DNA from 2 places in the Agromyces sp. NPDC058064 genome. Region 1 is predicted to be linked to the other one. Evidence: predicted binding sites of a transcription regulator. Region 1 holds the regulator's gene; the other holds the start of a gene.

Region 1 (15,603 bases):
CGCGGTGCGTCCGCCGGCCTCCTCCGTCCACATCCAGCCGGCGTACGTCGCCCAGCCCTCGTTCAGCCAGATGTCCTGCCAGCGCTCGGGGCTGACGGCGTCGCCGAACCACTGGTGCGCGAGCTCGTGCGCGACCGTGCCCTCGCCGGCCTGGGTCGAGTAGATGGGGCGAGTCTGCGTCTCGAGGGCGTAGCCGATGTCGTCGTCGTCGACGATCGAGCCGTACGCGGTGAACGGGTACGGGCCGAAGCGGTTCTCGAAGAAGTCGATCATGTCGGCCTGGCGGGCGAGGCTCGCGTTCGTCGTCGCGAGCCGGTTCGGTGCGAGGTCGAGGTCGACCGCGTCGATGATCGGCACCCCGCTCGACGAGTAGCGCGTCTCGCGCAGTTCGAAGTCACCGACCGAGGCGGTCGTGAGGTAGCTCGCCTGCGCGTCGGGCGCGTCCCAGTACCAGGTGGTGAGGCCGTCGGCGGTCTCCTCGGGCTTCGGCTGGATGCCGTTGGCGACGGCGACCTTGCCCTCGGGCACGGTGATCGCGAAGCTGTAGCTCGCCTTGTCGGTCTGGTGGTCGCTGACGGGGTACCAGGTCATCGAGCCGTCGGGCTCGCTCGCGACCATCGCGCCGTCGCGGGTCGTCACCCAGCCGTACAGGGCCTCCTCGATGTCCTCGGGCTGCGTCGTGACGCCGCCGTACTGGATGACCACCGTCGCGCGCTGCCCGGCCTTCAGCTTCGGCCGGGGCTGCACCGTGAGCTCCCACACGCGGGCGTCGTCGTCCTGCACGTGCCAGTATGCGGCGCCGTCGACCTCGGCGCCGGCCATCGGCGGTGCGACCGCGGCGGCCGTCTTGCCGTTCACGGTGAGCGACTCGACCTCCATGCCGCGGAGGTCGAGGTTGAAGCGGTCGAGATCCTGGGTCGCGACGAGGTCGATCGTCGCGGTGCCGTCGAGCCGCCCCTCGAGCGGGGCCGGCGCCGGTGCAGGGGGCGTGTAGTCGAGATCGAGGTCGTAGTGCTGCACGTCGTAGCCGCCGTTGCCCGCGAACGGGAAGTACGCGTCACCGGCGCCCGCGGCGCCCGCCGTGTATCGCGGACCCGGTCCCTTCGGAGCCGCGGCGGCGCCGATGGCTCCCAGGCCTCCGAACACCAGCACCGCGGCGGTCGCACCGCCGAGCAGTCGTGCGCCCATCCTGTCCACGATTCCCCCCATCGTCCGGCCTGCCTACGGGCCGACTCTAGACGCGTGCGCGCGCGGCCGGTAGACCCCGACGGGGATGGGGGGCGGAGTAGGGTCGCAGCATGCGCGCCGTGGTCATCGCCGAGGCATCCACCGTGGTGCTCGTCGAGGGCGAGAGCGACCGACTCGCCCTCGAGGCGCTCGCCGTGCGCCTCGGCGCCGACCTGGCGGCGGCCGACGCGGCCGTCGTCTCGATGGGCGGGGTGACGAACCTGCACCACCACCTCGCCGCGCTCGCCGCCGAGGCGGCCACCGCAGCGACCCGGCGCCCGAGCCGCCGCGTGCTCGGCCTCTTCGATGCGTCCGAGACCGCCTACGTGCGCCGGGCCGTCGACGACGCGGGGCTCGGGGGAGTCGGTGCCCCGCTCGACGAACTGGGCTTCTACTCGTGCGAGCCCGACCTCGAGGGCGAGCTGATCCGCGCGCTCGGCCCCGCCCGCGTCGAGGAGTTGCTCGCCGACCAGGGGGAGCTCGCGCGGTTCCGTACCTTCCAGCGGCAGCCGTTCCAGCGCGGGCGCGAGCTCGACGCGCAGCTGCGGCGCTTCATGGGCACCCACGCGGGCCGCAAGGCGCAGTTCGCGCCGATCCTCGTCGGGGCGCTCGAGGCGGCGCGCATCCCGGTCGCGATGGCGGCGCTCGTCGCCGCCGCGGTCGACGGCCGCGGCATCCGGCCCGCCGAGACGTGACCCCCCGCGCCGTGGACTACCGCACCATGAAGTAGACGAGCGCCGCGACGCCGATCACCACGATCACGACGCGGTACGCCGTCTGCGGGAGGTACCGGCCGTAGCGGCCGCCGAGCGCCCCGCCGATGAAGGCGCCGACCGCGATCGCGAGCGCCGCGAGCCAGGCGACCTCGGTGACCGCGACGAACACGAGCGCGGCGACGAGGTTCGCGGTGGCGGCCATCGCGTTCTTGTACGCGTTCGCCCGGATGAGCGGACCCGCCATGGTGATCGAGAGCAGCGCCAGCAGCAGCACGCCCTGCGCTGCCCCGAAGTAGCCGCCGTAGACCGCCGTGAGTCCGGCGACCGCCATCGTCGCGACCGGGTGGTCGTGGTGCTCGGCCTGGCCGTGCAGCCGCGCCGTCCACCGCTTGATCTGCGGGCCGAAGACCACCAGCAGCAGCGCGAGCACGATGAGCGCGGGCACGATCATGTCGAACGCCTCGCTCGGCAGCTGCAGCAGCAGGAGCGCGCCGGTCACGCCGCCCGCCGCCGAGAAGCAGAGGAAGACGCCGAGGCGACGCCACTCTCCGCGGAACTCGGCGCGCCCCGCGAACGTGGCGACGAGCGAGGCGGGCAGCACGCCGACGTTGTTCGTGACGTTCGCGAGCACGGGCGGGTAGCCGAACGCCAGCAGGATCGGGAACGTCACGAGCGACCCCGAGCCGACCACCGAGTTGATGCCGCCCGCGACGATGCCGCCGAGCACGAGGGCCGCGAATTCGAGCGGGTTCATCGGGCGGTCACGGCGGTTCGGCGCATCCCTCGATTCAATCAGGCGGGATGCCCCGTGCCGCGCGTCGTGGGTCCGGGATATGGGCGGGCGGAGGACGGAATGTCGGGCGGGCGGGTGCGGAGCTCAGCCGGCGGGCGCGATCCAGACCGCGAAGTCGGGTGCGCTCACGTAGGTGATCGCGTCGTCGGTCCGCACCACGACCGGCGCGATGCCGCTGCCGGGCTCGACGGGGCCGAGGTAGGCGTCCGGGACGGGATCGTCGCCCTGCGTGAAGCCCGCCGCGGTGAGCGCGGTCTCCCATGCGGGCCAGGTCTCGCCGTCGACCGGGAGCCGGGCCACCCAGAAGGCGATGTCCGACTGATCCTTCGCCCAGCGGCAGCCGAGGGCGCCGGCGTCGAGCAGGTCGCCCATGAACGGCGTGTGCGCCGTGGCGTCGCGCGGGGTCAGCCCGTCGGCCTCGAGCTCGGCGTACGCGTCGGGCGTCAGCACCGTCTCGCACGTGACCGTGCTCGGGGTCGGCGCGGTCGGTGCGGGCGTGGCTTCTGCGGAGGGCTCGCCCGCCGCGCTCGGCGCGGGTTCGCTCGCGGTCGGCTCGGCCGGGGTCGCGGTGCATCCGCTGAGCAGCAGCAGGGCGAGGCCGGTCGTCGCGGTCAGCGCCCGCGGCAGGGTTCGTCGGGTCATCCCCGCACCCTATCGGCGCGCGAGGCGCGACGTCACAGGGAGTGCCCTGATGCGATCCCGCCTCGGAACGCTCAGCCGCCGGCAGGTGCTCGGTCGAACTCGCGGCCGTGCACCTCGCTCGGGATGATCCGGACCCAGCGGTCCTTCGACTCGGGCGCCCAGGGCGTGACGCCGAGCGCCTCGGCGGCCTCGATCTCGCTCTGGCGGTCGAACTCCTCTGCGGTGCCCTTCACGACGACGCTGAACGCCTCGGTGTCGCTGAACCCGTCGATCTGGAAGGCGACGCCGTGCCGGATCGTCAGCTCGAGCAGCTTCGTGCCCGCCGCGGTGCGGAAGACGATGACCGGCCCGTTCGCGCCGCTCGCGTCGACGACGTGGTTCACCGGGAAGATGTCGACCTCCCCGCCGGCGGCCATCGCGATGCGCCCGTACGGCGCGCGCGAGAGTCGCTCCCAGCAGTCGGCCTCGGAGAGCGATCGTGTCGGCGTGCGTCCCTCTTCGGTGTCGTTCATGGCTCGATTCTCCTCGCTTCGCCGGGCGCCGGGAAGGGCGAGGCGCGGCTCGGCGCCGAGACGCCCGGCTCAGTCGAGGACGATGGGCGCGAACGACGCGTCGTCGAGCGTGCCGACCGGTGCGGCCGCCTGCTCGTAGCGGCTGCGGGTCGCGAGGGCGGAGGCATCCGGATGCTCGAAGAGGTGCCTCGCGACGACGCCGTACTCGGCCAGCCGACCGTCGGGCACCCGGCTCTCGCGCAGCGAGGCGCCGGCGACGAGGGCCGCGGCCATCGCCGTCCAGTAGACGCCGATGCCGCGGAACGAGCGCGGGGGTCGTTGCGGCTCCGCGTCGGTGAGCAGGATGTCGTGGGTGCTGCTCGCGCAGGCGATCGCGAGCCGCCGCCCGAGCTCCGAGTACTCGGCGAAGCCCTCGGCGAGTGCGTCGTACTGCAGCCAGCCCGCGGCCCTGACGACGCTGCGGAGTTCGCGACCCGTGCCGGTCACGGCGCCGAACGGCACGTCGAGCGCCGCGGTGATGATCTGGTCGAGCGAGCGGGAGTCGCCGTCGTACTGGATGAATCGGCCGATGTAGCCGCGCTCGCCGCCGCCGTCGCCCGTCGGCGCGGCGGTGCGGGCCTCCTCCACCTGGCGGCGGATGAGGTCGAGGTTGTCGTCGGCCTGCTCGAGCAGCGCCGCCGAGAGGGCGAACAGCCGGTCGACCTCGCGCGGGAGCTGGCGGGCCGACTTGTAGCGGAAGTCGTGTTCGAGCTCCGACCAGGTGTCGGAGAGCGCGGTGCGCAGCTGCACCTCGAGCTGGGTCCCGGTCGGCTCGGCGTCGTCGCCCGGCGCCTGCTGCCCGTCGGGCAGCAGGCCGACGAACTGCACCGAGCGATAGCCGAAGGCGTCGAGCGGGAGCAGCGCCGACTTGTCGATCCAGGAGTCGTCGTCGACGATGAGCGCCTCGCGCACGACCTGCTCCATGCCGGGCAGGTCGCCCTCGAAGTGGGCGATGATGCGCACGCCGAGGATGTCGCGGACCTCCCGGTCGGGCGCACGGCGCACCTTGCGCTCGAACGACTCCCGCGACTTCACCCTCGCCGTGACCTGGAAGTAGCGGAACCCGGCGGCCTCGATGCGGCGTGCGAAGTCGGCCTCGATCCGGCTGCGCAGCTTGCGGTACCGCCGCAGCTCGCGGTCGTACCTGGCGAGCTCGGCGGCGACGAGCTGCTCGTCCTGCTCGCGCGCATCCATGTCCGGCAGGCTACTGCCTCGGGGCGGAATACTGAGCGGCAGCCGTGAGTTGAGTCAAGTACGCTCAAGTTTCACCGGCTCGACTTGACACGTTCATTCGGCGCTGCGAGGCTTGAGTCGTCAAGGCTCAAGTCTTGACGCATCTGACTTCGGTTGCGGGCCAGGAAGGCCGAACCGACCGCTGAACCATCCGGGGTCTCGATACGCATGCGACGTCGTCGCGCGCTACTCGACCACCGGAACAGCAGAAGGAGAGAAACACATGTCACGTGCAGTAGGAATCGACCTCGGAACCACCAACTCGGTCGTCTCGGTCCTCGAGGGCGGCGAGCCCGTCGTCATCGCGAACGCCGAGGGCTTCCGCACCACCCCGTCGGTGGTCGCATTCACCAAGGACGGCGAGGTGCTCGTCGGCGAGACCGCGAAGCGCCAGGCCGTCACCAACGTCGACCGCACCATCGCCTCGGTCAAGCGCCACATGGGCACCGACTGGAAGACCGACGAGATCGACGGCAAGAAGTACACGCCGCAGGAGATCTCGGCCCGCATCCTGCAGAAGCTCAAGCGCGACGCCGAGCAGTACCTCGGCGACACCGTCACCGACGCGGTCATCACCGTGCCCGCGTACTTCAACGACGCCGAGCGCCAGGCCACCAAGGAGGCCGGTGAGATCGCGGGTCTCAACGTGCTCCGCATCATCAACGAGCCCACCGCCGCCGCGCTCGCGTACGGCCTCGACAAGGGCAAGGAGGACGAGCTCATCCTCGTCTTCGACCTCGGTGGCGGCACCTTCGACGTCTCCCTCCTCGAGGTGGGCAAGGACGACGACTTCTCGACCATCCAGGTCCGCGCGACCGCCGGCGACAACCGCCTCGGCGGCGACGACTGGGACCAGCGCATCGTCGACTGGCTCATCAAGAAGTTCAAGGACTCGACCGGCGTCGACGTCGCGAACGACAAGATCGCGAAGCAGCGCCTCAAGGAGGCCGCCGAGCAGGCCAAGAAGGAGCTGTCCTCGAACCTGAAGACCTCCATCCAGCTGCCCTACCTCTCGCTCACCGAGAACGGCCCGGCGAACCTCGACGAGACGCTTACCCGCGCCGAGTTCGAGAACATGACGAGCGACCTGCTCGACCGCACGAAGAAGCCCTTCGAAGACGTCATCCGCGAGGCCGGCGTCAAGCTCTCCGACATCGCGCACGTCGTGCTCGTCGGCGGCTCGACCCGCATGCCCGCGGTCTCCGAGCTCGTCAAGAAGGAGACCGGCCAGGAGCCCAACAAGGGCGTCAACCCCGATGAGGTCGTCGCCGTCGGCGCGGCCCTCCAGGCGGGCGTCCTCAAGGGCGAGCGCAAGGACGTGCTGCTCATCGACGTCACCCCCCTCAGCCTCGGCATCGAGACCAAGGGCGGCATCATGACGAAGCTCATCGAGCGCAACACGGCCATCCCGACCAAGCGCTCGGAGACCTTCACGACCGCCGACGACAACCAGCCGTCGGTCGCGATCCAGGTCTTCCAGGGCGAGCGCGACTTCACGCGCGACAACAAGGCGCTCGGCACCTTCGAGCTGACCGGCATCGCGCCCGCGCCCCGGGGCATCCCGCAGATCGAGGTCACCTTCGACATCGACGCCAACGGCATCGTGCACGTGTCCGCGAAGGACAAGGGCACCGGCAAGGAGCAGTCGATGACGATCTCGGGCGGCTCGAGCCTCCCGAAGGACGACATCGACCGCATGGTGCGCGAGGCCGAGGAGCACGCCGCAGAAGACAAGGCGCGTCGCGAGTCCGCCGAGACCCGCAACTCCGCCGAGCAGCTCGCCTACTCGGTCGAGAAGCTCATCAAGGACAACGAGGACAAGCTCCCCGCCGACGTCAAGGACGAGGTGCAGGGCGACGTCGACGCGCTGAAGTCGGCGCTCGCGGGCGACGACGACGACGCTGTCAAGACCGCGTTCGAGAAGCTCTCGCAGTCGCAGACCAAGCTCGGCGAGGCGATCTACGCCCAGTCGCAGGCGGATGCCTCCGCCGCGGCCGGCGAGGACGCCTCGGCGACCGGCCAGGCCGGTGACGCCGCGTCCGACGAGGACGTGGTCGACGCCGAGGTCGTGGACGACGAGGACGAGAAGAAGTAATCATGACCGACGAGCAGAACCAGAACCACGAGGAGCCGGTGATCCGCGACAAGCGTCGCATCGACCCCGAGACCGGTGAGGTTCGGCAGCCGGCCGCCGACGGGGCGCCCGAGGAGGGCGCCCCCGAGGCGGGCGGTTCGAACGGCACGGGCGCGGAGGCATCCGACTCGTTCGACGACGAGGCCGAGCTCACGGTCGACGACATCCTGAACGCGGCGAACGCCGAGGTCCAGGACCCGAGCGAGGAGCACCTCGCCGACCTCAAGCGGGTCACCGCCGAGTACGCGAACTACCGCAAGCGCACCGAGGCGAACCGCGAGGTCGAGCGCGAGCGTGCGGTCGGTGCGGCCGTCGCCGTGCTGCTGCCGGTGCTCGACGACCTCGACCGGGCCGAGAAGCACGGCGACCTCGAGGGCGACTCCGCCTTCGCGACGATCGCCGCGAAGCTCCGAGGCGCCGTCGAGAAGCTCGGACTCACGGCCTTCGGCGAGGTGGGCGAGCCGTTCGACCCGCAGCGTCACGAGGCGATCTTCCAGCAGCCGAGCGCCGACGTCGAGGTCGACACCGTCGCCGACGTCGTCGAGACCGGCTACACGCTGGGCGGCGTGCAGCTCCGCGCGGCGAAGGTCGTCGTCACGACCCCGTCGGCGTAGCCGACCACCCGGTGGTCGAGTAGCGCGACGTGCTGCTCGACCACCGGACCCGTTTCAGACAGACTCAGAGAGAGGAGGTGCCGATGGCCAGTCAGGACTGGTTCGACAAGGACTTCTACCAGGTGCTCGGCGTCTCCAAGGACGTGAGCGACGCGGAGCTGAAGAAGGTCTACCGCAAGCTCGCGCGCAAGTACCACCCCGACTCCAACGCCGGCGACGCCGCCGCCGAGGCGAAGTTCAAGGAGATCAGCGAGGCGCACTCCGTGCTCGCCGATCCCGAGCAGCGCAAGGAGTACGACGCGATCCGGGCGATGGGCTCGGGCGCGCGATTCACCGCGCCCGGCGGTGCGGGCGGCGCCGGCGGATTCGACGACGTCTTCGGCGGCATGTTCGGCCAGGGCGGCGCCGGCCGCAGCCAGTCGTACACCTTCCAGCAGGGCGGCGACTACGACGACCTGCTCGGCGGGCTCTTCGGCGGCGGCCGGTTCGGCCAGTCGACGGGCGGCTACCGCGGGTTCGGCGGCCCCACTCCCGGTCGCGACGTCACCGCGACGACGACGCTCGACTTCATCACCGCGACCAAGGGCGACCAGGTCACCCTGCAGACGGCCGAGGGCAAGCCGATCACGGTGCGCATCCCCGCCGGCGTCTCCGACGGGCAGAAGATCCGGCTGCGCGGCAAGGGCCACCCCTCGCCCGACGGCGGTGAGGCGGGCGACCTCATCCTCACCGTCAACGTGCGCAAGCACCCCGTCTTCGAGCGCGACGGCCTGAACCTCCGCGTCACCGTGCCGGTGACCTTCGCCGAGGCCGCGCTCGGTGCGACCATCCAGGTGCCGACGCTCGGCGGCGACCCCGTGAAGCTCCGCGTCGCGCCCGGCACGCCGAGTGGACGCGTGCTGCGCGTGAAGGGCCGCGGCGTCGAGACGAAGAAGGGCACCGGCGACCTGCTCGCCGTGGTCCAGATCGCGGTGCCGTCGCACCTCTCGAAGGACGCGCAGGCGGCCGTCGAGGCGCTCGCCGCAGCACTGCCCGACGAGAACCCGCGCGACGAGCTGCTCGCCAGGGCGAAGGGCTAGGTGATGGAGGTGCACGAGAGGAGCCCGCTCTTCGTGATCTCCGTCGCGGCCGAGCTCGCCGGCATGCACCCGCAGACGCTGCGGCAGTACGACCGCCTCGGTCTCGTCTCGCCCACCCGCACGGCGGGCAAGTCGCGGCGCTACTCGATGCACGACGTCGTCCAGCTGCGCGAGATCGCGCAGCTCTCGAGCGAGGGCGTGAGCCTCGAGGGCATCCGCCGGGTGCTCGGGCTCGAGGAGGAGGTCGCGACCCTGCGCGCGCGAGTGCGCGAGCTCGAGGGCGCGCTCGCCGACGAGATGCTGAACCGCCCCGGGCGGCGCGTCTTCGCGGCCGGCTCGGCGGGCGAGGTGATCAGCCTCAAGGCGGGCACCCGGGTGCGCCGCGAGAACGCGGTGGTCGTCTGGCGGCCGCTGGAGCGCGGATGACCGGCGTCCCGCCGGCACCTTCGGCGGTCGCGGCGGGCACGGCGACGCCGTCGGGCCCCGGCGCGCCCGTGCGATCGGCCGGGCCGGTCGGAGCCTGGGCGCTGCCGCTCGTGACCCTCGGCTTCTCGATCGGCGTGCTGCCCGCGCTCGTCTTCGTCGTGGTGCTCGCGGTGTTCGTCGTGGTCGGCCTCGTCGCAGGAGGGCTCGGCGGGGCCGCGATCGTCGGGTTCCTCACCACGCTCGTCGGCGGCGGCGCGGTCGCCGCGCAGCCCTGGCTCGTCATCGTCCCCGTGCTGCTCGGCGTCGTCGCCTTCGCCGCCGGCATCGCCGGCAGCGTCGTCGCGCTGCGGCGCCGGGGCCATCCCGCCCCGCACGCGGTGACCTGGTCGTCCGCCGGCATCGGACTGCTCGTCCAGCTGTTCGTGAACGGCGCCGTCTACTTCGTGCTGACCTTCGTCGTCGCCGCGGTCGTCGAAGGCGGAACCGGTGTCGTCTTCTTCGGCGGAGATCCCGCCCCGCTCACGGTCTTCGTGCTGTGCGCACTGGCCGTCACCGTCGGCCTCGGCTGGCTCGTGTGGTGGCTCTTCGGCCGGGTCTTCGCGGGCAGGGCGTCGGCACCGCCGTACGCCGGCTGAGTCGGGCCGCTAGCGACCCCACGCCGAGGCCGGCGCCTCGATGACCTCGTACGGGCGCGAGCTCCAGTGCGTGCCGTAGCCGTAGTGGCTCGACGCCCACGGCGAGGCCCAGATCGCCTGCGCGGTCGCCTCGGCGGAGTCGCCCCGGGCGAGTGCGGCGTCGACCTCGGGATAGCGGCCGGAGCGGAGGTTCTCGGCCGCGTAATAGGCCGCCTCCACGAGCGTGGGGTAGCTCCCGAGTCCCGATCCGCCGCCCGAACCCTGCCCGTTGTTCAGCGGGTTGTTGCGGTTCCACCAGTTGTCGGCGCCGTTCTCCTGGCGCATCCAGCGCATCATGAACGTGACGTTCTCGTCGGTGAGCGGCCACCCGCCCTCGACGATGACGAGCTTGGCCCAGTCGACGTTGGTGCCGCCCGCGATGAGCGTCTCGGGGCCGGTGGAGGCCACGTACGACTCGGTCGACAGCGCCGTCGACTCGGTGCCCGGTGCCACGCTGACGCGCTGCGCTGCGGCGGCGACCGAGTCGCGGGCGAGGCCCTCGGCCGCAGCGGTGCGGATCGTCTCGAGGTTCGTGAGCGGGGCGACGGCGACCGTGGCGGTGAGGCCGAAGACCGCGAACGCGGCGAGTACGCCGAACGGGCGGCGGACGCGACGCCCGCCGCGAGTGTCGCCCCCGTGCCGATCTCGCCGCATGCGGAGCCGAGGGTAGCAAACCGAGCCGTGGGCCGCACCCAGGAATCGGGGCGCGCCCCGCCGCGTACCCTTGGTGCATGCCCTTCGACCTCGGCGCCCTCCGGCGGTACCCCGACGTCGAAGGACCGGGACTCGAGGCCTCCGACGCCGCCGATCGGCTGCTGATCGACGAGGCCGCCGAGCGCGGCGCCGCGATCGCACCGCCGCTCGCGCCCGACGACGTCGTCGTCCTCGACGACGCGTACGGGGCGATCGCGCTCGCCGCGGCCGACGCGTTCGGCGCCACCCCGGCGCGGCCGATCCGCGTGCATCAGGACCTCGTGACGGGCGAGCGCGCCCTCCACCTCAACGCCGAGCGGCTCGCGCTCGGCGAGGCGGTCGCCTCGCTGCCGCTCGGCCCCGAGCTCGTCGCCGGCGCGCGGCTCGTGCTGGTGCGGCTCCCGCGGTCGCTCGACCGGCTCGACGAGCTGGCCGCGCTCGTCGCCCGCCACGCGGCATCCGATGTCGTGATCGTCGCCGGCGGGCGGCTGAAGCACATGACCCTCGCGATGAACGAGGTGCTCGGCCGCTCCTTCGGCCGGGTCGACGTGAGCCTCGCCCGCCAGAAGTCGCGCGTGCTCATCGCCTCGGAGGCCAGGCCCGCGGCGCGGACGTCGGCCCCCGCGTGGCCGCGCCGGGAACGCCACGGGGCCGAGGGCCTCGAGGTCGTCGCGCACGGCGGCGTGTTCGCGGGCACCGGCATCGACATCGGCACGCGGTTCCTGCTCGAGCACCTCGGCGACGCGGTTCCGGATGCCGCGCACGCGATCGATCTCGCCTGTGGCACCGGCGTCGTGGCGGCACGGCTCGCCCGCACGCGGCCGGGCCTCGTCGTCGCCGCCACCGATCGCTCGGCCTCCGCGGCGGCCTCGGCCCGGCTCACCGCCGAGGCGAATGGGGTCGCCGCGCGCGTCGAGGTGACGCAGGCCGACGGGCTCGAGGGCTTCGCCGACGCGAGCGAACGGCTCATCGTGCTGAACCCGCCGTTCCACAGCGAGGCGGCGATCTCGACGGGCATCGCCGCGCACCTCTTCGCGGACGCCGGCCGCGTGCTCGCCCCCGGTGGCGAGCTCTGGTGCGTCTGGAACTCGCACCTGCGCTACCGGCCCCTGCTCGAACGCACGGTCGGACCGACCCGGCAGATCGCGCGCAACGCCAAGTTCACGATCACCGCTTCGCGCCGCGCCGCGCCGGTCGCGTAGCGCGGGGCGCGTCCCGGCGCCCGGCATCCGCGGTCTCGAGACGCTTCGCTACTCGCTCGGCGAGAAACGTGTCAGGCTGGAGTGGTGACCGCGACACTCGAAGAGCTCGACCTCGACCTCGCCGCCCAAGGTGCAGCAGAGGTGCCGTGGCGCGCCGTCGTGTGGGACGACCCGATCAACCTGATGAGCTACGTCAGCTACGTCTTCCGCAGCTACTTCGGGTATCCGCGCGACGAGGCGGAGCGGCTCATGCTGCTCGTCCACCACGAGGGGCGCGCGGTCGTCGCGTCGGGCTACCGCGAGGCGATGGAGCGGCACGTGCAGGCGATGCACGGCTACGGGCTGCAGGCGACGGTCGTGAGGGGCGACGGGTGATCGTCGCGGGCCGCGGGGGCGGCGGCGAGGGGGTACGGCTGGTGCTCGAGACCGAGGAGGCGATGCTCCTCTCCGAGCTCGCCGACCAGGTCGACTCCGTGCTGCTGCTCGGCGAGCCCGACGACCCCGCGCTCGGGCGGCTGCTGCCCAGCGCGTACCCCGACGACGCCGAGGCCTCAGCCGAGTACGCGCGCTACACCCGCGAGAGCCTCGTCGACGGCAAGCGGCAGGCCGCGCAGCGGGTGCGCGACGCGACCGCCGCGCAGACCGAGAGCGGGCTCGTCGAGATCGAGCTCGACCAGTCCGAGGCGTGGGGCTGGCTCACCTTCCTCACCGACCTGCGGCTCATCCTCGCCGAGCGGGTCGGCGTCGACGACACCGACGACGACGAGCCCGACGTCGACTCCGAGACGAGGGACGACTACCTCCGTGCGGCGTACGAGTGGGCGGGTTTCGTGCAGGGCTCGATGCTCGAGGTGCTGGATCCCACAGATGGGTGAGCCCCAGCCCTAGAGTGGTGCCCGACAGAGAGATCGGAGCACCAGCGTGACTCAGACCCCGACCAAGGCCCCATCGCCCGCCGAGCACCGCCCCGCCGCCGTCGGTGCGGCGCTGCGACATTCCGCGCAGAACGTCGAGTCGCTCGAATCGGCGGCGCTGCTCGTCGGTGCGGCGTTCTTCGTGGTCGGCGGGATCGTCAGCGGAATCGCGTTCTGGGGGCGCGACCTCCCCATCTCGGGCGCGGGGTCGATCGGCGAGTTCGTCTCGATCGCCGCGGCCGTGACGGCGGTGATCGCGTTCGTGCTCGGCCGCGTGCTCGCCCGGCGCACCGAGAACGCCGCGCTGCGTCGCGAGATCGGCCAGGGCCTGTCGGTGCCGGGCGCACGACTGCACTGGTTCGACGTCGCCGCCCTCGCGATCGCGCACGCCGTCATCGCACTGCTCGGCTGGGTGGCCCTGTCGACCGTCCTCGAGCAGAGCTTCCGCGACGCCGTCGTGTTCACGCTGCCGGCGATCGCGCTCGCCGCCGTCGCGATCGCGCTCACCGGCTACGTCGCCTTCCTCTCCTCGGCGCGGATGACCCCGATGCTGCTCTCGCTCGTGCTCGCCGTGTTCCTCGTCGTCGGCGCGCTCACGAGCATGCTCTCGGCGAGCGACCCGCACTGGTGGAAGGAGAACCTCTCGGCGCTCGGCATGACCAACGACATCTCGGCCATGGCGTTCAACGTCACCCTGATCGTGGCCGGCGCGATCGTCACGATCGTCGCGCGCTACGCGACGGCGACCCTGCCGGTCGGCACTCCGCCCGACAAGCGGGGCCGCGACATCGTGCGCGTCGGACTCGTGCTGATCGGCATCTTCCTCGCGTGCGTCGGCATCTTCCCGGTCGACGAGTTCTTCGCCGTGCACAACACCGTCGCGACCGGCATGGCGGTCTGCTTCGCCGTGATCGTGATCGGGCTGCCGTGGTTCATCCGCAGCGTGCCGAAGGTGTTCGTCGGACTCGGGTACCTCTACGTGCTCGTCATCATCGTCGTCGCGATCTTCTTCGCGACCGGCTACTACAATCTCACCGCGGTCGAGCTCGTCGCCGCCTGCCTCATCTTCAGCTGGATCATCGTGTTCCTCCGCACCGCGAGCGCGTCGGGCGCGGCCGAGGCCGACGCCGCGGCGCTCGCGCCGTCGGCGCCCGCCGAGTAGCGCGACGACGACGAAGGGCCGGATGCCACTGGCATCCGGCCCTTCGTTCGTTGCGAGGGATCAGGCGGTGTGCGAGAGCGCCTTCGCCTTGAGCGCCTCGTACTCCTGCTGGTTGATCGAGCCCGAGTCGAGGAGTGCCTTGGCCTTGGCGATCTCGTCGGAGGGGCTCGCCGAGGTGCCGGCCGTCTGGCGGATGTACTGGTCGGTCGCGGCCTGCGCGGCGCGCGCGTCACGAGCCGAGCGCTCGGCCATGCCCTTGCCGCGGGCGATCAGGTAGATCAGCGCGGTGAGGAACGGCACGAAGATCAGGAAGATGATCCACACCGCCTTCCACCAGCCGTTCAGCTTCTGGTCGCGGAACAGGTCGCCGATGATCGCGAAGAGTGCGAACAGGTAGGCGATGAACGCGAACGCCCAGAGGAACCACCAGATCAGGTCCCAGAAATTCTCCCAGATGCTCATCAAGAGCCTTTCTTCGATACGAGGGGGCGACGCCGATTGCGACGCCGAGACGCCCCGCGTTCAGAGGGGTTGGGCGAGAAGGAACTCACGTCGTACCCCCCGACCGTGACCGTCCTGAGCACGACACTAGCGTGACCACGGGCCCGAGCACAGGGATTGCCGCACGTGACGACCCGCGGCGTGGCGCGGAATCGTGGCGCGCGGGTCGCTCGCACCGGCGCCCCGCGTCGCGGTAGCCTCGCCGTGGGGAGGTGCGCATGGGGGATGTGTGGGCGTCGCTCGAGCTGAACGGCTGGAGCATCGCAGGCATCGTCGCGACCCTGCTCGCGACCTGGCTCCTGGCCTCGCTCGCCCGCAAAGGCGTGCGAGCCGCGCTGGCCAGGGTCCCCAACCTCACCGTCGGCGTGCAGCGCCTCGCGGAGCGCATCGTCGTCTACGGCATCTGGCTCATCGGCATCGGCATCTCGCTGAGCTTCCTCGGCGCCTCGATGCAGCCGGTGCTCGCGATCGCGCTCGTCGTCGGGGTCGTGCTCGTGCTCGTGCTGCGCGGGATCGCCGACAACTTCGCCGCGAGCGTCGTGCTGCAGACCCGCCATCCGGTCGCGGTCGGCGACGAGATCGAGAGCGGCGGCTTCGTCGGCACGGTCACCGAGCTCAACGGGCGCTCGGTCGTCATCCGCACGGTCGACGGACGCACGGTGCACGTGCCCAACTCGGAGCTCCTGGGGGAGCGATTCGTCAACAACTCGGCGCACGGCGCGAGGCGGAGCGAGATCGAGGTCCGCATCGAGCACCCGGGAGAGCCCGGCACGGGCGCCGAGAACGCCTCCGCTCCCGACCCCGTGCGAGCGCTCGTCGTCGAGGCCGTCGAGGAGGCGAAGGGAGTGCACCGTCACGAGAGCGTGCAGCTGCGGCCCATCACCCTCGGCGCCGGACGCGCCGTGTACCGGGTGCGCTACTGGCATCACCCCCAGCACGGCGTCGCCGTGACCGATGCGGTGGTCGACTCGGTCGCGTCGGCGCTCGCCGCTCGCGGCGTACGCGCGGTCGTGACGAGCGACCTGCCGCCCGCCCCGCTCAC
Region 2 (15,603 bases), on a different contig from region 1:
GGCGGCGCGTCGTTCCTCCTCGTCGACGAACCGGTATCCGGAGGTGCCGGCCTGTTCCGCGGCGAGCATGCTCGTGCCGAAGCCGATGACATGACCGACGAAGCGCCTGCCGGCTTTCGTGGCGACGGGTTCGAGGTCGTACTCGAAGGGGATCACCCGCCCGCCCCACTCGAGCTTCATCAGCCGGATCGCCTCGTACGCGCGCATGCCGAGGGGGACGAGCGCGGCATCTCGTTCTCGATCGACGACGCGGCGCTTCCGAGGCCGCGCAGGATCCGATTCGATCACGAACACGGGCGCACTCCGTTCACTCGTCGACGATGTGAGCCTATCGACGCGGTTCTCATGCCCCCGTTCTCCCTCGCCGGGCTGATCCTCGAGCGTGCCCAAGAGGTCCGCGATGCGGCCGCGCGCAGGCGGTGCTGGATGCGGTGCGGGCCGCCGTGGCGGGTCGCGCGGTGTGATCGCCGGCTCGTTCTCGTCTCCGAGCGCGAGACGAGAATCGCTCTGCCAGTTGCGCCTCATCGATGAGGCGCAACTGGCAGAGCCTCGTCGAGACAGCGCCTCCCTGCCGCCCGGCGCGCGGGTCAGTGGTTGACCGCTCGGCTGGTCACCCCACGGCGCTTCGCAGGGCTGGTGCACGGCATCGGCCTGGTACGCGCGTGGAGGATGAGCATCCACGCGCCGCACGCTCACGTGGCGAGAGCCGCCTTCGCCTGTGTTCGCACCCATGCATCGAACGACTCTGCATCGTGCCGCTGCATCGGTGTCGAGCGCTCGAGCAGGGACGCCAGACGTTCGTCGAGTTCCTCACTCGGACCCTGATCCATGAGGAGGAGTGCTTCTGCGCTTTCGAAGAGCGAAGGAAGGGTCGACCGCTTGGAGAAGCCGAGATCGCCGTCGGCCAGCCGCCCGCGCATGCCGTCGCGGGACAATAGGGAGTCGAGCAGTGGCCACCCCACCCGTTCGAGCCGAGAGGTCATGTCGGCCACCATCGCGGAAGTGGTGGGCGCATCCTCGGCTTCCCACCAGACATCGAGTCCAGCGGGCGCACCGGTTGGACGGAGACGTTCGCGGTAGAGCCCATGCGCGTCAGAGACGGATTTCGGTGCGCGAGCGCCGAGCCGGTGCCGCGTCCAACGCAGCCACGGCTCCGGCACGGCCGCGATGTTGACCGTGCACCTGATGCTCTCAGCGGTGTTCCACGACGAGGACTGAACGTTGACCACGACCCAGTCGCCTTTCGCGTTCGACTTCCGCCACGTCGGTGCCGAACCGCGGTAGCCGTGCCTCCGGGCTGCGGGCCCGAGCTGATCTCGGAGTTCAGCCTTGAGCACTGCCTGCAGGGTCACGATCAGGTGCTCCTTTCCCAAGCTCGGCAACGGGCCACGCGCGGACCTCTCGCAAAGCTAGCGGGACCGGCATCCAGGACGAAAGTGGCATGCGGCGGCGGCGGGACGGGCCAGAAGTCAGCCCGGCCGCCGTGGAGGACCCAGCGTCAGGCGGGGTCGATACGCAGCACGGGCGCCGATTCGCCGACGGTGAGGTCGTCGACGATGCGGATGTCTCGGGCGAGGTCATCGATCGCACCGATGACGGTGCCGAATCGCTCGCGGTCGCTGCAGACGGCCGTGACGGTCACGAGGTGCGTGCCGAGATCCCACGTGTAGGTGGCGAACGGCGGCCGGCCGGCCGGCGGCAGCGGCATGACGAGCTTCTCGCCCATGCCGAGGTAGGTGCCGCGGAACTCTTCGGTGTCGTCGTATTCGATCGGCATCGAGGCCCGCGCGATGCGGATGTCGGGGGTCGCCGTCTGCACCTGGGCCATCACGACGAGCAGGTCGGGCTCCGCCTTCCAGACCCAGACGAGCACGCGCCCCGCCGCCTTGCGCATCAGGAACGGCACGGCCTGACTCATCGCCCAGGCGCTGAAGCCGCCGCCGCGCTTCGCGGGCTCGGCGTTCGGCCCCTTCGCCTGCGACAGGAGCATGCCGATCGCCTGCTTGCGGGCGCGGCGGCCGCGGAAACCGAGGGAGTCGGTGACGGGCACCCACTTGGTGCGATCGGGTTCTGCGTGGAGTCGGGGCACGCTCCCAGCCTACGAGGCGACGCCTGTGCGGCGGCCGGTGGCAGCGGGTCATATCGTGGTCGTCATGAGCGAGCCGGTCGAGGGCGAGCAGTTCTTCGCCCATGACGAGAAGGCGCGCGCGATCTATCGTGCGTTCGCCCGACCGTTGGTGCGTCTCGACGGGGTGTCGGTGCGCGTCTCGAAGAGCCAGGTCGCGCTGCGCGCCCGACGCGGGTTCGCCTACGCCTGGGCGCCGAAGCAGTACCTCGCCTCAGGCGTGCCCGTGGTGGTGTCGATCGCGCTGCCGCACCGGCTGGAATCGGAGCGGTTCAAGGAGATCGCGCATCCGACGACAGCGACATGGATGCATCACGTCGAGCTTCGGCTGGTCAAGGACGTCGACCGCGAGCTGATCGGCTGGGCGAAGCAGGCGTGGCAGCACGCCCGCTGAATCCGGCGAAGGGGATGCCTCGCGCGAGCCCCGCTCCGAGTGTCGAGCTGGGCCCGCACACCGCCGCATCAGCTCGGTCTAGCGGCCGATGAGAGCGCTCCACTACGGTGTTTGCCATCGCGGAATCACCGGCTTCGGGCATGAGGGGGCGTGGCGGCATGAAGGATGTGGCTGCATGAGGCTGACGCGCATCGGCGGCCCGACCGTGCTCGTCGAGCTCGACGGATGGCGCCTGCTCGTCGACCCCACGTTCGACCCTGCGGGTCGGCAGTACTCGTTCGGCTGGGGCACCGGATCGACGAAGACGGCCGACCCGGCGGTCGGGGTCGACGAGCTCGGACCGATCGACGTCGCCCTCGTCAGCCACGACCACCACGCCGACAACCTCGACGACGCGGGCCGCGCGATGCTGCCCGCGGTCGGCGCCGTCGTCACCACGGCGAGCGGCGCCCGCCGCCTCGCGACGGGCGGGCCCGGTGGCGCGGTGTCCGCCGAGCGGCTGCACGGGCTCGAAGCGGGAGAGACGGTCACGCTGCCCGGCCCGCGCCCCGGCCTGCCGACGCTCGTGATCACCGCGACGCCGTGCCGGCACGGGCCGCCCCTGACGCGCCCCATCGTCGGCGACGTCATCGGGTTCGCCGTGCGTCGACAGGGCGAAGAACTGATCGCGATCTGGATCACCGGCGACACGGTGCTCTTCGCCCCGCTGCGCCGGGCCGCCGAGGAGCTGCCGATCGACGTGATGCTCGCCAACGTCGGCGGGGTGCGCTTCGGCGCGACGGGACCGCTGCGGTTCACGATGACCGGTCGTCAGGCCGTCGAGCTCGTCGGCATCGCCGCGCCGCGCGTCGCGACGTTCGCGCACTACGACGGCTGGTCGCACTTCGTCGACGGCGAGCAGGGGCTGCGGGATGCGCTCGATGCGTCGGCGGCGTCGGTGCACGACCGCGCCGTCTGGCTCGTCGACGGGATCGCGGTCGAGGTCTGATCGGGGCTTTTGCCCGTCGCTACATCATCGACTGCAGCAGCCGTGTGGCCTGCTGGTTGTCATCCGTCGCGAGCACGACCCGGTTTCGGGATGCCACGTAGACGAGCGAGATGTTGATTCCCGCCTCGGCGAGGGCGCGAGCCATCCCACCGAACACGCCTGGCGTGTCCAGGTCGGGCTCGGGCAGCGCCGGACTGACGATGACGTCGGTCTCGGCATCGACCGCGATACCGGCCTTCTCGAGCGCGGCCCTGGCGCCCGCGACGTCTTCGACGAGGATGTGGACGGCGCCCCGCCCGCCCTCCATGAGCGCGCAGAGGCCCTCGATGTTGACGCCTGCATTGCCGAGCGCTTCGCCGAGTCGGGCCCCCTCGCCGGGCTGATCCTCGAGGGTGACCAAGAGATCCTTCGCCATGACGGCACCTCCTTCTCGGGCTGCCTCAGGTCTACGCCGGTGGGCGGGGTGCGTCAATGGCGCGTAGAGGAGACAAAGTAGGAGTACCGCACCACCCCCAATTTGGGGTCGTGTCGCCAGAGGCTGCTGCCGGATTGCCCCATATCGTCAGAGATAACGAAAGGAACCAATGAATTGGCGACGTACACGATGGCTCCCTACGCCCTTTGGCTGCATCCGAGGTACCAGCGCGGGGGCGAACGAAGGCCAATCGGGGACGTTGACGGCTCGGGCGGCACGCTTCGTGAAGTAATAGACGGTGCGCTGGCCAGACTCGAGGGTCCGAGCCTCGTCCCGCTGGACGGCGACGATGATGACTCCAGGACTCTTCGCGTCCGCACCCTGTACCCATATGCCAACTTCACGTTGGTCGAGTTTGGTGTCGGTCGTTCGGGTATCGCGGGCACGCTTCATCAGCGAAATGGGAATCAAGTCCCATTCGAAGCTGACGAGTCGAACGAGACGGTCGTTCGCTCGATGTTTGTATACCCGCCCGATGGTCATGAGGCTTACTGGCTGAACGAGCGCGCGAGTCTGGCCACCGCGTTTAGCACACTTCAAGGTCACCTGGTGAATGCGATTCGTTCCCGATTCGGCGACCTTACAGTGAAGCTCGGCCCGGTTGCGGAGTGGTCCGCTGTTACTGCCTGGGCGAACCAAGTTCAGGTACAGGAGCTGAGATTCGACGCGCCAAAGCGACCCGGAGCTTCGACGCAAGCGATCGAGGTGAATGGAGTTCACGCGGATGTGAGAATCGTGGTGAAGCCGCGCGGCAGCCTTACGTTGAATCGACTGATTGGTAACGATGGGCCAGACCGTGCGACCGTGTTCGGCTTCCTGTCGAATGCCCCCCTCGTTGAAGATTCGGGGGTTACCGGTGGGCAAGCGATGAACAATGGGTGGACGGCAACCGTCGCGTTCAAGACGAGAGGAGGCCGCCAACGTTCGTTCGGGGTCGCTGTCGACGATTCCGCACCCACGCTCATCTACCCGTTCGGTGCGAATGCTGGGGCCACAAGCGCGTATCGGCCCACCGACCGCGAGTTCGCCGAAGCCTGCGCTGAGTTTCTGCAGGACGCTCAACAGCGACTCCCAATCAACGCGTCGGTGGGCGCTGAGATACTGTCCACCCTCACGTAGAAGGGCTGGGACAGATGAATGGAGTATCGCTCCTCCAGATCGTTCGAGAGCAGTTCTTTTCCGAGGCCCCTCCAGCAATCGCCAAGCCCGGAATCGCATGGCTCCAGTTGTTTTGGCTGCTCGCCGCAGCGATCGTGGGAGGGATCTACGCAACGTCCGCCTCGCTCGCTGGAGACGAGGCTGGGACGGGTGACCCTGGTGCCGCAGTACTCGCCGCCAATGCCGTGTTTACGGCACTGAGCGTGACTATGGCAATGTTCTTTTGGCCTCGCGCTATCAACCTGAAGAATGACCCGAAGTTCTCAAAAACGGACGAGCGTTGGCACGTCTACCGGCTGACGACGCAACTCTTCTGGACCGTGTTAGTTGGGATTCTTGCGACGGGTCTAGCGGTACTCCAGCTTGCGATACCCGCCACCCTTGGTGCGTTCGCGACCGGAATCGACCTCCCGGGGAATCTTGACACGCTCAGAACCTCGATCGAAGCCGTGTCTATTGCCCTCACTTCCTATCAGGTCCTTCTCCTGGGGCAGTCGGTGTTCAGGCTGTACGCCGCGACGTACTGGATGCCGCGAGCGTAGGCCCTCCGCGAGAGATTAGCCCTTCGAGGCAAGGGACCATTGCGCACGGCCTGTTGCACGGGAATACAGACGTCTCCTGGGCGTTGAACTTGAGCGAACCACACTCAACTTCAACCAGGAGGCCAGGTGCCCAACGACTTCAACGAGGCAGGCGCGAGCTCGTTCGACGAGTTCCTCGCCCGATACCTCGCGGGTGAGCAGGCGCGACAGGCGCGGTCGATCGACCTCAGCCGGTTCCTTACCGCGCGTACCCAGAGCATTCTTCAGCAGGCGGGGCGGTTCGCCCTCGAGCGCGGGCAGACCGAGCTCGACGCCCTGCACATCCTGCGCGTGATCGTCGAGGACGAGAGCGTGCAGCAGGCGATCCGCCGCATCGGGGCGAGCCCCGAGCGGATCATCACCGCGACCGAGGCGCGTCTGCCCGCGGCATCCGAGATCGCCGACATCAATGCTGCGACGATCACGCCGTCGGCGAGCCGCGCGCTGTTCCACAGCTACCAGGTGGCGCGGTCGTCGGGTGCGACGTACATCGATCCGGAGCACCTGTTCTTCGCGTTGGTGCTGGGGCAGGATGCGCCTGCCGGGCAGGTATTGGCTCGGGCTGGGGTGACGGCTGAGGCGCTGACGCAGGGGATGCGTGAGGACTTCGAGGGACAGACCGAGGACCAAGACGGGTCTCGATACGGCGCTGGCGCGCCTACTCGACCGACGGAAGCAGAGTCCGAGACGCCGATGCTCGACAAGTTCGGCATGGACCTCACCGAGCGGGCCGCGAACGGCGAGCTCGACCCGGTGATCGGGCGCGCCGACGAGATCGAGCAGACCATCGAGATCCTGTCGCGCCGCACGAAGAACAACCCCGTGCTCGTCGGCGAGGCCGGCGTCGGCAAGACGGCGATCGTCGAGGGCCTCGCCCGCGCGATCGTCGAGGAGAACGTGCCCGAGGCCCTGCTCGGCAAGCGCGTCATCGCGCTCGACATGCCCGGCATGCTCGCCGGCACCCGCTACCGCGGCGACTTCGAGGAGCGCCTCACCAAGACGATGGAGGAGATCGCCGCCAATACGGGCGAGCTCATCGTCTTCATCGACGAGGTGCACACGGTCGTCGGCGCCGGTGGTGCGGGCGACGGCGGAATGGACGCGGGCAACATCCTCAAGCCGCGCCTCGCGCGGGGCGAGCTGCACCTCGTCGGTGCGACCACGCTCAACGAGTACCGCAAGATCGAGAAGGACCCGGCGCTCGAGCGCCGCTTCCAGCCGGTGCGCGTCGGCGAGCCGTCGATCGAGGACGCCGTGCAGATCCTCCACGGACTCAAGCCCGCGTACGAGCAGCACCACGGCGTCAGCTACACCGACGCCGCGCTGCGCGCCGCGGTCGAGCTCAGCGACCGCTACCTCAGCGACCGCGTGCTGCCCGACAAGGCGATCGACCTCATCGACCAGGCGGGGGCGCGGCTGCGCCTGAAGCTCGGCGTGAAGGTGGATGTCTCCGCGCTGCAGGCGCGCCTCGCCGAGCTCGAAGCGGAGAAGAACGCGGCCGTCGCGGCCGAGCACTACGAGGAGGCGTCGCGCCTGCGCGACGAGATGTCGAAGGTGCAGTCGAAGCTCGACGAGGCGACCGAGCAGGGTCGCGCCGCGGCATCCGACGCCTCGGTCATCGGCGAGGCCGAGATCGCGGGCGTGATCTCGCGGGCCACCGGCATCCCGGTGAACCGCCTCACCGAGACCGAGCGCGAGCGCCTCGGCGACCTCGAGGGCGAACTGCACGCGCGCGTCATCGGCCAGGACGACGCGGTCACCGCCGTCGCGAAGGCCGTGCGCCGCAGCCGCACCGGCATGGGCGACGCGCGTCGACCGGTCGGGTCGTTCCTCTTCCTCGGGCCGACGGGCGTCGGCAAGACCGAGCTGGCGCGGGCCCTCGCGGCGAGCCTGTTCGACGACGAGGCATCCGTCATTCGCTTCGACATGTCGGAGTTCGGCGAACGCCACACCGTCTCGCGACTCGTCGGCGCCCCTCCCGGATACGTCGGCTACGACGAGGCCGGCCAGCTCACCGAGCGCGTGCGGCGCAACCCGTACTCGATCGTGCTCTTCGACGAGATCGAGAAGGCGCACCCCGACGTGTTCAACCTGCTGCTCCAGGTGCTCGACGACGGACGCCTCACCGACGGCCAGGGCCGCACGGTCGACTTCCGCAACACGGTCATCGTGATGACGTCGAACCTCGGCAGCGAGTTCCTCGCGTCGCGGTCGGGTGCGCTCGGCTTCGTCGCAGGCTCGGATGCCTCGGGCTTCGCGTCGGCCGACGACGTGCGCCAGCGCGTCATGGGCAAGGTGCGCGAGGCCATGCGGCCCGAGTTCCTGAACCGCATCGACGAGATCGTGCTGTTCCAGAAGCTCGACCAGCCGCAGCTCGCGCAGATCGTTCGCCTGATGCTCGGCGCCACCGAGCACCGGCTCGCGGCGCGCGAGGTCGGCTTCGAGGCGAGCGATGCCGCGGTGGCGCTGCTCGCCGAGCGCGGGTCCGAGCCCGAGTACGGTGCGCGGCCGCTGCGCCGGGTCATCCAGCGCGAGATCGACGACCGCATCAGCGACCTGTTCGTGAGCGGTGCGCTGGGCGACGGGGGAGCGGTGCGGGTCGACGTGCGCGACGGGGAGTTCGTCGTGGGCGTCGCCGGGGTGATGCCGCTCGCGGCGTAACCCCGTCTCGGCCCACCGGTGGTCGAGTAGCGACGAAGGAGCGTATCGAGACCTGGTCACCGGGTCTCGATACGCTTCCACTTTCGTCGGGCGCTACGTGACCGCCGATGGTGCTCATTCGTCGGTCGCTACTCGACCGGCGGGGTGGTCACATAGCGGCGAAGTCGAGCACGAGCAGTACGAGGTAGATGACGGACTGCGCGAGCGAGGCGACGCCGAGGGCGATGCCCGCGCCGGCGTATGCCCGCGCTGTCGGCCGACGCAGCGCCGCCCTGCCGGTGATGATCGCGACCACTCCGAGCACGGCCGATGCGAGGCAGAGCAGCATCGGCAGCGTGAGATACGCGAACATGCCCGAGGACGGCCCCGGCGGCAGCCAGTCGGTCAGCGGCAACAAGTAGATGAGCGGGTTCGCCACGAGATACACCGCCGCGGCGAAGATCCCAGTCGCCAATGACGTCCGTGCGCGAGACGTGTCGGGCTCCGTCTGGGCGTCCGAGGTCTGGATCGTGTCCATGCGCACATTGTGTCGCCGCCGCGACGATGCCACGAGGTGCGTCAGCGCCCCAGTTCGGGTGGCGGTCTCCCGATCGCCTGACGCGAGTGCTGCGTCAGTGCGGCGACTGGAGTTGGTCGGCGGGCAGCAGGGCGGTCTCGGGTCGGCAGCCGAGCTCGCCCGGTTCGAGCAGGATCGACGGGGCGTGCACGACCTCGACGCCGGCCGCGGTGCGCTTCACGAGCAGGCACGAATGGCCCGAGCCCATCGCGAAGCCGATCTCGCCGTCGACGACGACCGCGGCGGGTTCGAACGCCACGTCGTAGGGGCCGGTGGGCCGGGGCATCCGCTCGGTCACCTCGGCGACGAGGTCGTCGGCCGTCGCGTTCGCCGGTGCCCCGGTGAGCACCTCGACGACGAGCGCCTCGGCGCCGTCGGGCACGACGTGCACGGGGTCGGTGTCGACCGGCGGGTCGATCGGCTGCGCGTCGGGCGGGCAGTCGAGGTCGTGGGCGATCGCGGCGTCGCTCGCGGTCGGGTCTGGCACGACGCCGTAGAGGTCGAACTCCGACCAGAAGCACGCGACGTGATCGTCGGTGCCGTAGCCCTCGCTCGGCACGACCACGCGGAACTCCAGCCGGCCGACGGGCGCGGCCTCGCTCTCGTCGTCGGCGTACGCCTCGTAGCCGATGAGCACCGGCCAGGCGTGCTCGGCCAGCGCCTCGTCGGCCTCGCGGGCGTAGTGCTCGATCGTGGTGTCGGATCCCTCGCCGTACAGCCCGCGCGAGAGCTCGGCCACCTCGCCGCGCGCGAAGGCGTGGGCGTCGGCGTCGATCGCCGCCGGCAGCAGCGCGCACCCCGACAGGCCCGTGACCGCCGCGGCCACGGCGAGCACGAACCCCGCCCCCCGGCGACGTTCGGGCGGTAGGGCCCCGAGACGACGCATGTCTTGAGTATCGGACGGTGGGTGGGATGCGGCAAGGGTCTCGAGGCCGGGTCGCCGGGTCTCGATACGCGTCCTCCTTCGTCGGGCGCTACTCGACCACCAGGCGGGGTCGGGCGCTCCTCGACCACCGGAGGGCGACTCAGCCGGCGGTGCTGAGCTGCTCGAGACGGGCGGTGCCGGTCTTCGTGTGGGCCTTCAGCCGCTCGAGCACCGAGTCGAGCTGCGTTGAGCGGGGCGTTCCGGGCGGGATGCGGGCCGGGTTCGTCGCCACCGTCGAGGCCCACTCGGCGATGTCGCGCTCCGCCCCGAACGCCGCCGCGTTGCGGCCGCCGACGGCGATCATGCGCGCCCACGCCGCCATCGAGTCGGGGTAGGGCGACGGCGGGGCCAGCCGGTTCTTGACCTCGTCGTCGTCGCGGGTCGCCTCGACGTAGCCCGCGATCGCGCCGCCGAACGATGGGAATCCCGCGCGGATCGGCTGGAGCGTGATCGCGCCGGGCGACCAGATCGGCACGAGCGGCCGGTACATGAGCCCGGAGCCGGCGCAGTGCACGACGAGGGCGTCGTCGGTGATCGCGACCGAGTCGCCGGCGAAGTCGAGCCGCCCCCGCGCCGCCCGCCGGATGTGGCCGAGCCGCACGACGTCGTCGACCGTGCGCAGCAGTTCGAGCTCCCACGTGCCGAGCGTGGGCGCCTTCGCCATGGTGGGCATCACCGAGCGGTCGATGCGCAGCATGACCCCGGCCTCCTCCAACCGGAGGAACAGCTGCTCGAGCGACTCCGAGTCGTCGGCCGACTCCATGATGTCGGCGACCATGCCGAGGAACACCTCGGGCAGCGGCTGCTGGGCGGCCCGGTTCACCATCCACGGGTCTCGGGGGCGCACCCAGGTGATGTCGCCCGCGTCGACGCCGCGGCCGAGCAGCCACACGATCGCGTCGGTCGCGGTCTTGCCAGACCCGGCGATCACGTACCGGTTCGGCGCCTCCTCGAGGTGCGCGAGCTCGTTGACCGGGATCACCCGGGCGTCGTCGTCGACCTCGAACGGCGGGGGCACCTCGGCGGGCACGCGCGGGGCGAGGTAGTGCGCGTCGACGACGCGGCAGTGCTCGGGCACGCTGAACTGCTCGCCCGAGACCCGCGACACGAAGGTATGGTCGCCGAGGTATTCGCAGCCCGGGAAGAACTCGACGCGGCCCGATTCGAGCATGCGGTCGGCCAGCACGCGCTCGAAGTACGCGCAGATCTCCGACTTCGTCGCCCGCTCCTGCAGCCCGGCCTCGGGCCCGCGGTGCTGCACGCGACCGCCGCCGAGCAGGGTCGAGGGCACGCCGTAGAGGGCGGAGGCCTGGTGCAGGCGCACGAACGGGTAGGCCTCGAGCCAGTGCCCGCCGACGCTGTGGCGCCGGTCGACGAGCGCGACCCGTACGTCGTCGGCGTGGTCGATGAGGGCGTCGGTGAACGCCATGCCCATGGCGCCGGCGCCGACCACGAGGTAGTCGGCCTCCACCGTGGTGGTCACGATCGACCCCGGCTACCCGACCCGGTCGGCATGACGGTGCACGACCCGCCAGCCGTCGCCGTTGCGGCGATAGACCTGGGTGGCGCGCAGCGTGAAGCTGCGCGGCTCGCCGTCGATCGAGGCGGCGACGCGTTCGTAACCCACGGTGTAGGCCATGTTGCCGAGCACCTCGAACGAGATCAGGTCGAACTCGTAGTCGGCGCAGTTCGAGAAGCTCGTCGAGAGCTCGTCGAACGCCTCGACGAGCTCGGCGTGGTTCGACACGTTGCGCCAGGCTCCGAGCACGGTGACCGGCTCCTGCTCGGCCCAGATCGCCCGGCGCGGACCGGCGTCGCCGTCGAACATCGCCCGCTCGGCCCGCACGAAGTCGCGCTGCAGCCAAATCAAGAAATCCTCACGATCGGTCATGATCTCAGCATCCTCCGGTCGGGCGCCGCGCACAACGACCCGGCACCCCCGTTCGTGGGCTCCCCGTTCGCGGGGCTGGCGGATCGGGCGCGACGGGTCGAGTGTTGGGTCAGTTCCGCGCCGAGCCCGACGGTCGCGGATCGACGGCGATGGTGCCGCCCGAGGAGGGCTCCATGTCCACTGCGTCTCACCCGCGCACTGCCGAAGCGACCCACCCGATCGCCCCGGCGATCCGGCTCGCGTTCGTGCTGTTCAGCGTCGTCGCGATGATCCTCGCGCTGGCGACCCCGTCGGTCGCCTTCGCCGTCGACAGCGAGACGCAGCTGCGCTACGCCTGCGCACAGAAGTCGAACGGCCTGCTGCGCGCGGCCGCGAGCCCGGGCGACTGCCGGCAGAAGCAGGAGACGGCGGTGGCAATCTGGCCCGGCCCGACCACGCTCTGCATCCAACCCGAGGGATCGGTGCGCCGCTTCACCTCGGCGAAGTCGTGCACCGGAACGAAGCCGGCGGGCACGATGCTCGTCGTGCCGAGTACGACCGGCCAGGTCGCGTACTTCTGCGCCCCGAGCTCGGGCGTGCTGCGCCGGGTGAGCTCGTCGACCGCATGCCTCAGCGGTGAGCGTCGGTACGTGATCGGCAACCAGAACCCGAGCGACCTCACGCTCTCGAACGACGACGTGCTCGAGAACGAACCCGCCGGCACCGTCGTCGGCACCCTCGGCCTCGTCGACGGCGACCCCGCGGCGACGCCCGCGTTCGCGCTCGTGAGCGGCGCCGGCAGCGACGACAACGCCTCGTTCACCATCACCGGCTCGACCCTGAAGACCGCCGCGAGCTTCGACTACGAGGCGAAGCAGAGCTACTCGATCCGGGTGCGCGGCACCGACGGGTATGGAGGCAGCCGCGAGGAGGTGTTCACGATCCACGTGGCCGACGTCGTCGAGGACGTGCCGCCGACCGCGGTCGCCGACACCGCGACGGTCGAGGAGGACAGCGGGCCCACCACCATCGACGTGCTCGCCAACGACACCGACCCCGACGGCGGACCGATCTCGATCGACCAGGTCGGCGACGCCGCACACGGCACGGTCGAGATCGCCGGCGACGAGGCATCCGTCACCTACGAACCCGACCCCGCGTACTGCAACGACCCGCCCGGCACCACGACCGACGAGTTCACCTACACGCTCGCACCCGGTGGATCGACCACGACGGTGAAGGTGACCGTCACCTGCGTCGACGACCTGCCCGACGCCGTCGACGACGAGGTCACGATCAGCGAGGATGCCTCCGCCACGGCGATCGACGTGCTGGCGAACGACCCCGATGCCGACGGCGGGCCACGCAGCATCACGAGCGTCGGGCAGCCCGCGCACGGCACGGTCGTCATCACGGGCGGCGGCACCGGGCTCACCTACGAGCCCCACACGGGGTACTGCAACACCCCGCCCGGTGATGCGCCCGACGTGTTCAGCTACACCCTCACCCCGGGCGGCGCGAACGCGCAGGTCTCGGTCGCGGTGACGTGCGTCGCCGACGCCCCGATCGCCGACGACGACTCCTTCGAGGGGCGCGACGCGGCGATCGGCAACACGACCTTCGTGATCGACGACCCGACCGACGGCGCCCCGACCGTCGCCGGCCCGCATCGTGTGGTGTCGGGCAGCGTGCTCTTCGGCGACACCGACGCCGACCCCGGCACGGTGCTCGCGCTCGTGCCCGGAACGTTCACGACTCAGTTCGGCGGGAGCGTCGTGATCGAGGCCGACGGCGACATCATCTACTCGCCGCCGGCCGGATGCGACATCGGGATCGACAGCTTCGACTACACCGTCACCGACCAGGGCGACGTGGCCCCGCTCACCGACGTCGGCACGGTGATCATCGGCATCACCGGTTGCGTCTGGTACGTCGACAACTCGGCCGACGGCGACGTCGGCACCTCCACCGCGCCGTTCGACACGATCGCGCAGGCCGCGACGGCGAGCAGCGCGGGCGACGACATCTTCGTCTTCAAGGGCGACGGCACCACGACCGGATACTCGATCGCGATCGCGCTCGACGACGACCAGCAACTCATCGGCGAGGCATCCGATCTCGTGGTCGACGGCCGCACCCTGCACCACGGCGACCCGGCGAAGCGGCCGACGATCACCATGGACTCGGGCACGTACGTCGTCGGACTCGGCGTCGGCAACCGCGTCGCCGGGCTCGAGGTGCACCCCGTCACCGCGGGCGGCGGCATCGGCGTCGTCGACATCGTCGGCGATCCGGCCGGTGACGTGACCGTCGACGACGTGCGCATCGTCGACGACGTCTCCGGTGGCATCGGGCTGGCGCTGCAGGGCGTGACCGGCACGAGCCGGATCGGCGACCTCGACGTCGACGTCGCCGGCTTCGGAGTGTTCGTCGACTCCACTGAGAAGGTCGTGTTCGACCCGGCGGCCAGCGTGAAGATCCAGACCCGGGGGACCGGGTGGGGATTCCTCGCGCGGCTGTCCAACCTCGAAGGCAGCCAGATCGACCGGGTCTTCGTCACCGGTGTGTCGAACGGCGGCGGCGTCAACCTGCAGCAGACGACGGGCGCCGTCGCGTTCGGCGATCTCTTCATCAGCACGAAGGACGCGAGCCAGGCGGGGTTCAGCCTCAACCTGACCGGTCCGGTGACCGTGCCGGCGAGCGCGAACGCGAGCATCTCCGCGACCAACGGGCCGGCGGTGCACGTCGGCGCGTCGGCGGGTTCGTCGCTCTCGTTCGACAATGTGACGTCGACGAAGAGCAGCGTGTACGGCATCAACATCGACCAGATCGGCACGGGCACGTTCTCGGCGGCGGCCGGTGAGCTCTCCGCGGGGCCCAGCGGGCTCACCCCGTTCCGGGTGCGCGGCGGCAGCGGCGACATCTCGTACGGCGGCTCGATCACCGACGGACCCGCGACCACGAGTGTCGACATCCAGAACCGCACTGGCGGCACCGTCACGCTCTCGGGGTCGATCACCGACGGCAGCGACGCGGGCGGCGGCGTCATCGTCGAGAACAACACCGGCGGCGCCACCGTGCTCTCGGGGGCGTCGAAGCATCTCGAGACGGGCGTCTATCCCGGCGTCAAGTTCGCCTCCTCCGGCGGGCACCGTCTCTCGATCACCGGCGGCGGCCTCGATGTCGCGACGACGAGCGGGGTACCCCTCGACGTCGCCCTCTCAGGAACCGTCGTCGTCACCGGCACGGGCAACCGGCTCACGAGCACGACCGGTACTGCGCTCTCGATCGCGCTGACCGGTATCGGGGCCGACGACGTCACGTTCGAGCGCATCTCCTCGAACGGGGCCCCCTCGGGCATTAGGCTGGCCGGCACGGGCACGGAGGGCGGCCTGCACGTCACGGGCGCCGGCAGCACGGTACAGGGCGGGGATGCCTCGGGCGGCACGATCTCGGCCGCCACGGGCAATGCGATCGACCTCACCAACACCGCGGATGTCTCGCTCCGCAACATGCGCATCGAGAACAGCGCCGGCAACGGTGTCGTGGGCACCGGTGTCGCCGGGTTCTCGTTCGTCTCCGGCACCATCACCGGGGCGGGCGACGCCGACGGCGAAGATGGCATCGCGTTCGACTCGGCGAACCTCACCAACCTCACGGGAGCCGTCCAGATCACGAACAGCGTGCTCGAGCTGAACGAGGCATCCGGTATCTCGATCGCGAACCGGGCCGGCACCATCTCGTCGGCGTCGATCGGAGGCAACCGCATCTCCGACGCCGGTGACGAGCTCACGCCCGGCTCGGCCATCGTCGTGTCGGCGACCGGCAGCTCGACCGGTGCGGCCGCGATCAACTCGGCGACCATCGTGG

Evidence for each region. The regulator HspR, encoded in region 1, represses chaperone genes until heat shock. The targets are predictions, from matches to a motif close to AAGTTGAGTCNNNNNGACTCAACTT.
Region 2: a site for HspR is predicted at 5,769-5,793, ahead of ACFVSL_RS02295 (ATP-dependent Clp protease ATP-binding subunit). Genes of this name have one in related genera too.

The regions. Positions count from the first base shown of each region.
Region 1 covers NZ_JBHVSE010000003.1:168,317-183,919, reverse strand. The annotation lists gene ACFVSL_RS12545 (M1 family metallopeptidase) at 1-1,188, opposite strand, end outside; gene ACFVSL_RS12540 (TOPRIM nucleotidyl transferase/hydrolase domain-containing protein) at 1,299-1,922, shown strand; gene ACFVSL_RS12535 (sulfite exporter TauE/SafE family protein) at 1,939-2,697, opposite strand; gene ACFVSL_RS12530 (hypothetical protein) at 2,821-3,378, opposite strand; gene ACFVSL_RS12525 (pyridoxamine 5'-phosphate oxidase family protein) at 3,450-3,890, opposite strand; gene ACFVSL_RS12520 (GTP pyrophosphokinase family protein) at 3,960-5,123, opposite strand; gene dnaK (molecular chaperone DnaK) at 5,386-7,257, shown strand; gene ACFVSL_RS12510 (nucleotide exchange factor GrpE) at 7,260-7,910, shown strand; gene ACFVSL_RS12505 (DnaJ C-terminal domain-containing protein) at 7,994-8,989, shown strand; gene ACFVSL_RS12500 (heat shock protein transcriptional repressor HspR) at 8,993-9,415, shown strand; gene ACFVSL_RS12495 (hypothetical protein) at 9,412-10,050, shown strand; gene ACFVSL_RS12490 (hypothetical protein) at 10,060-10,743, opposite strand; gene ACFVSL_RS12485 (class I SAM-dependent methyltransferase) at 10,821-11,984, shown strand; gene clpS (ATP-dependent Clp protease adapter ClpS) at 12,069-12,359, shown strand; gene ACFVSL_RS12475 (DUF2017 family protein) at 12,356-12,859, shown strand; gene ACFVSL_RS12470 (DUF998 domain-containing protein) at 12,906-14,060, shown strand; gene ACFVSL_RS12465 (SHOCT domain-containing protein) at 14,121-14,522, opposite strand; gene ACFVSL_RS12460 (mechanosensitive ion channel family protein) at 14,780-15,603, shown strand, end outside.
Region 2 covers NZ_JBHVSE010000001.1:489,937-505,539, reverse strand. The annotation lists gene ACFVSL_RS02335 (hypothetical protein) at 1-696, opposite strand, end outside; gene ACFVSL_RS02330 (DUF4304 domain-containing protein) at 693-1,352, opposite strand; gene ACFVSL_RS02325 (hypothetical protein) at 1,499-2,089, opposite strand; gene ACFVSL_RS02320 (DUF5655 domain-containing protein) at 2,154-2,519, shown strand; gene ACFVSL_RS02315 (MBL fold metallo-hydrolase) at 2,695-3,507, shown strand; gene ACFVSL_RS02310 (hypothetical protein) at 3,527-3,922, opposite strand; gene ACFVSL_RS02305 (hypothetical protein) at 4,097-5,101, shown strand; gene ACFVSL_RS02300 (hypothetical protein) at 5,116-5,682, shown strand; gene ACFVSL_RS02295 (ATP-dependent Clp protease ATP-binding subunit) at 5,809-8,382, shown strand; gene ACFVSL_RS02290 (hypothetical protein) at 8,531-8,899, opposite strand; gene ACFVSL_RS02285 (hypothetical protein) at 8,994-9,824, opposite strand; gene ACFVSL_RS02280 (NAD(P)-binding protein) at 9,964-11,346, opposite strand; gene ACFVSL_RS02275 (YybH family protein) at 11,359-11,754, opposite strand; gene ACFVSL_RS02270 (beta strand repeat-containing protein) at 11,928-15,603, shown strand, end outside.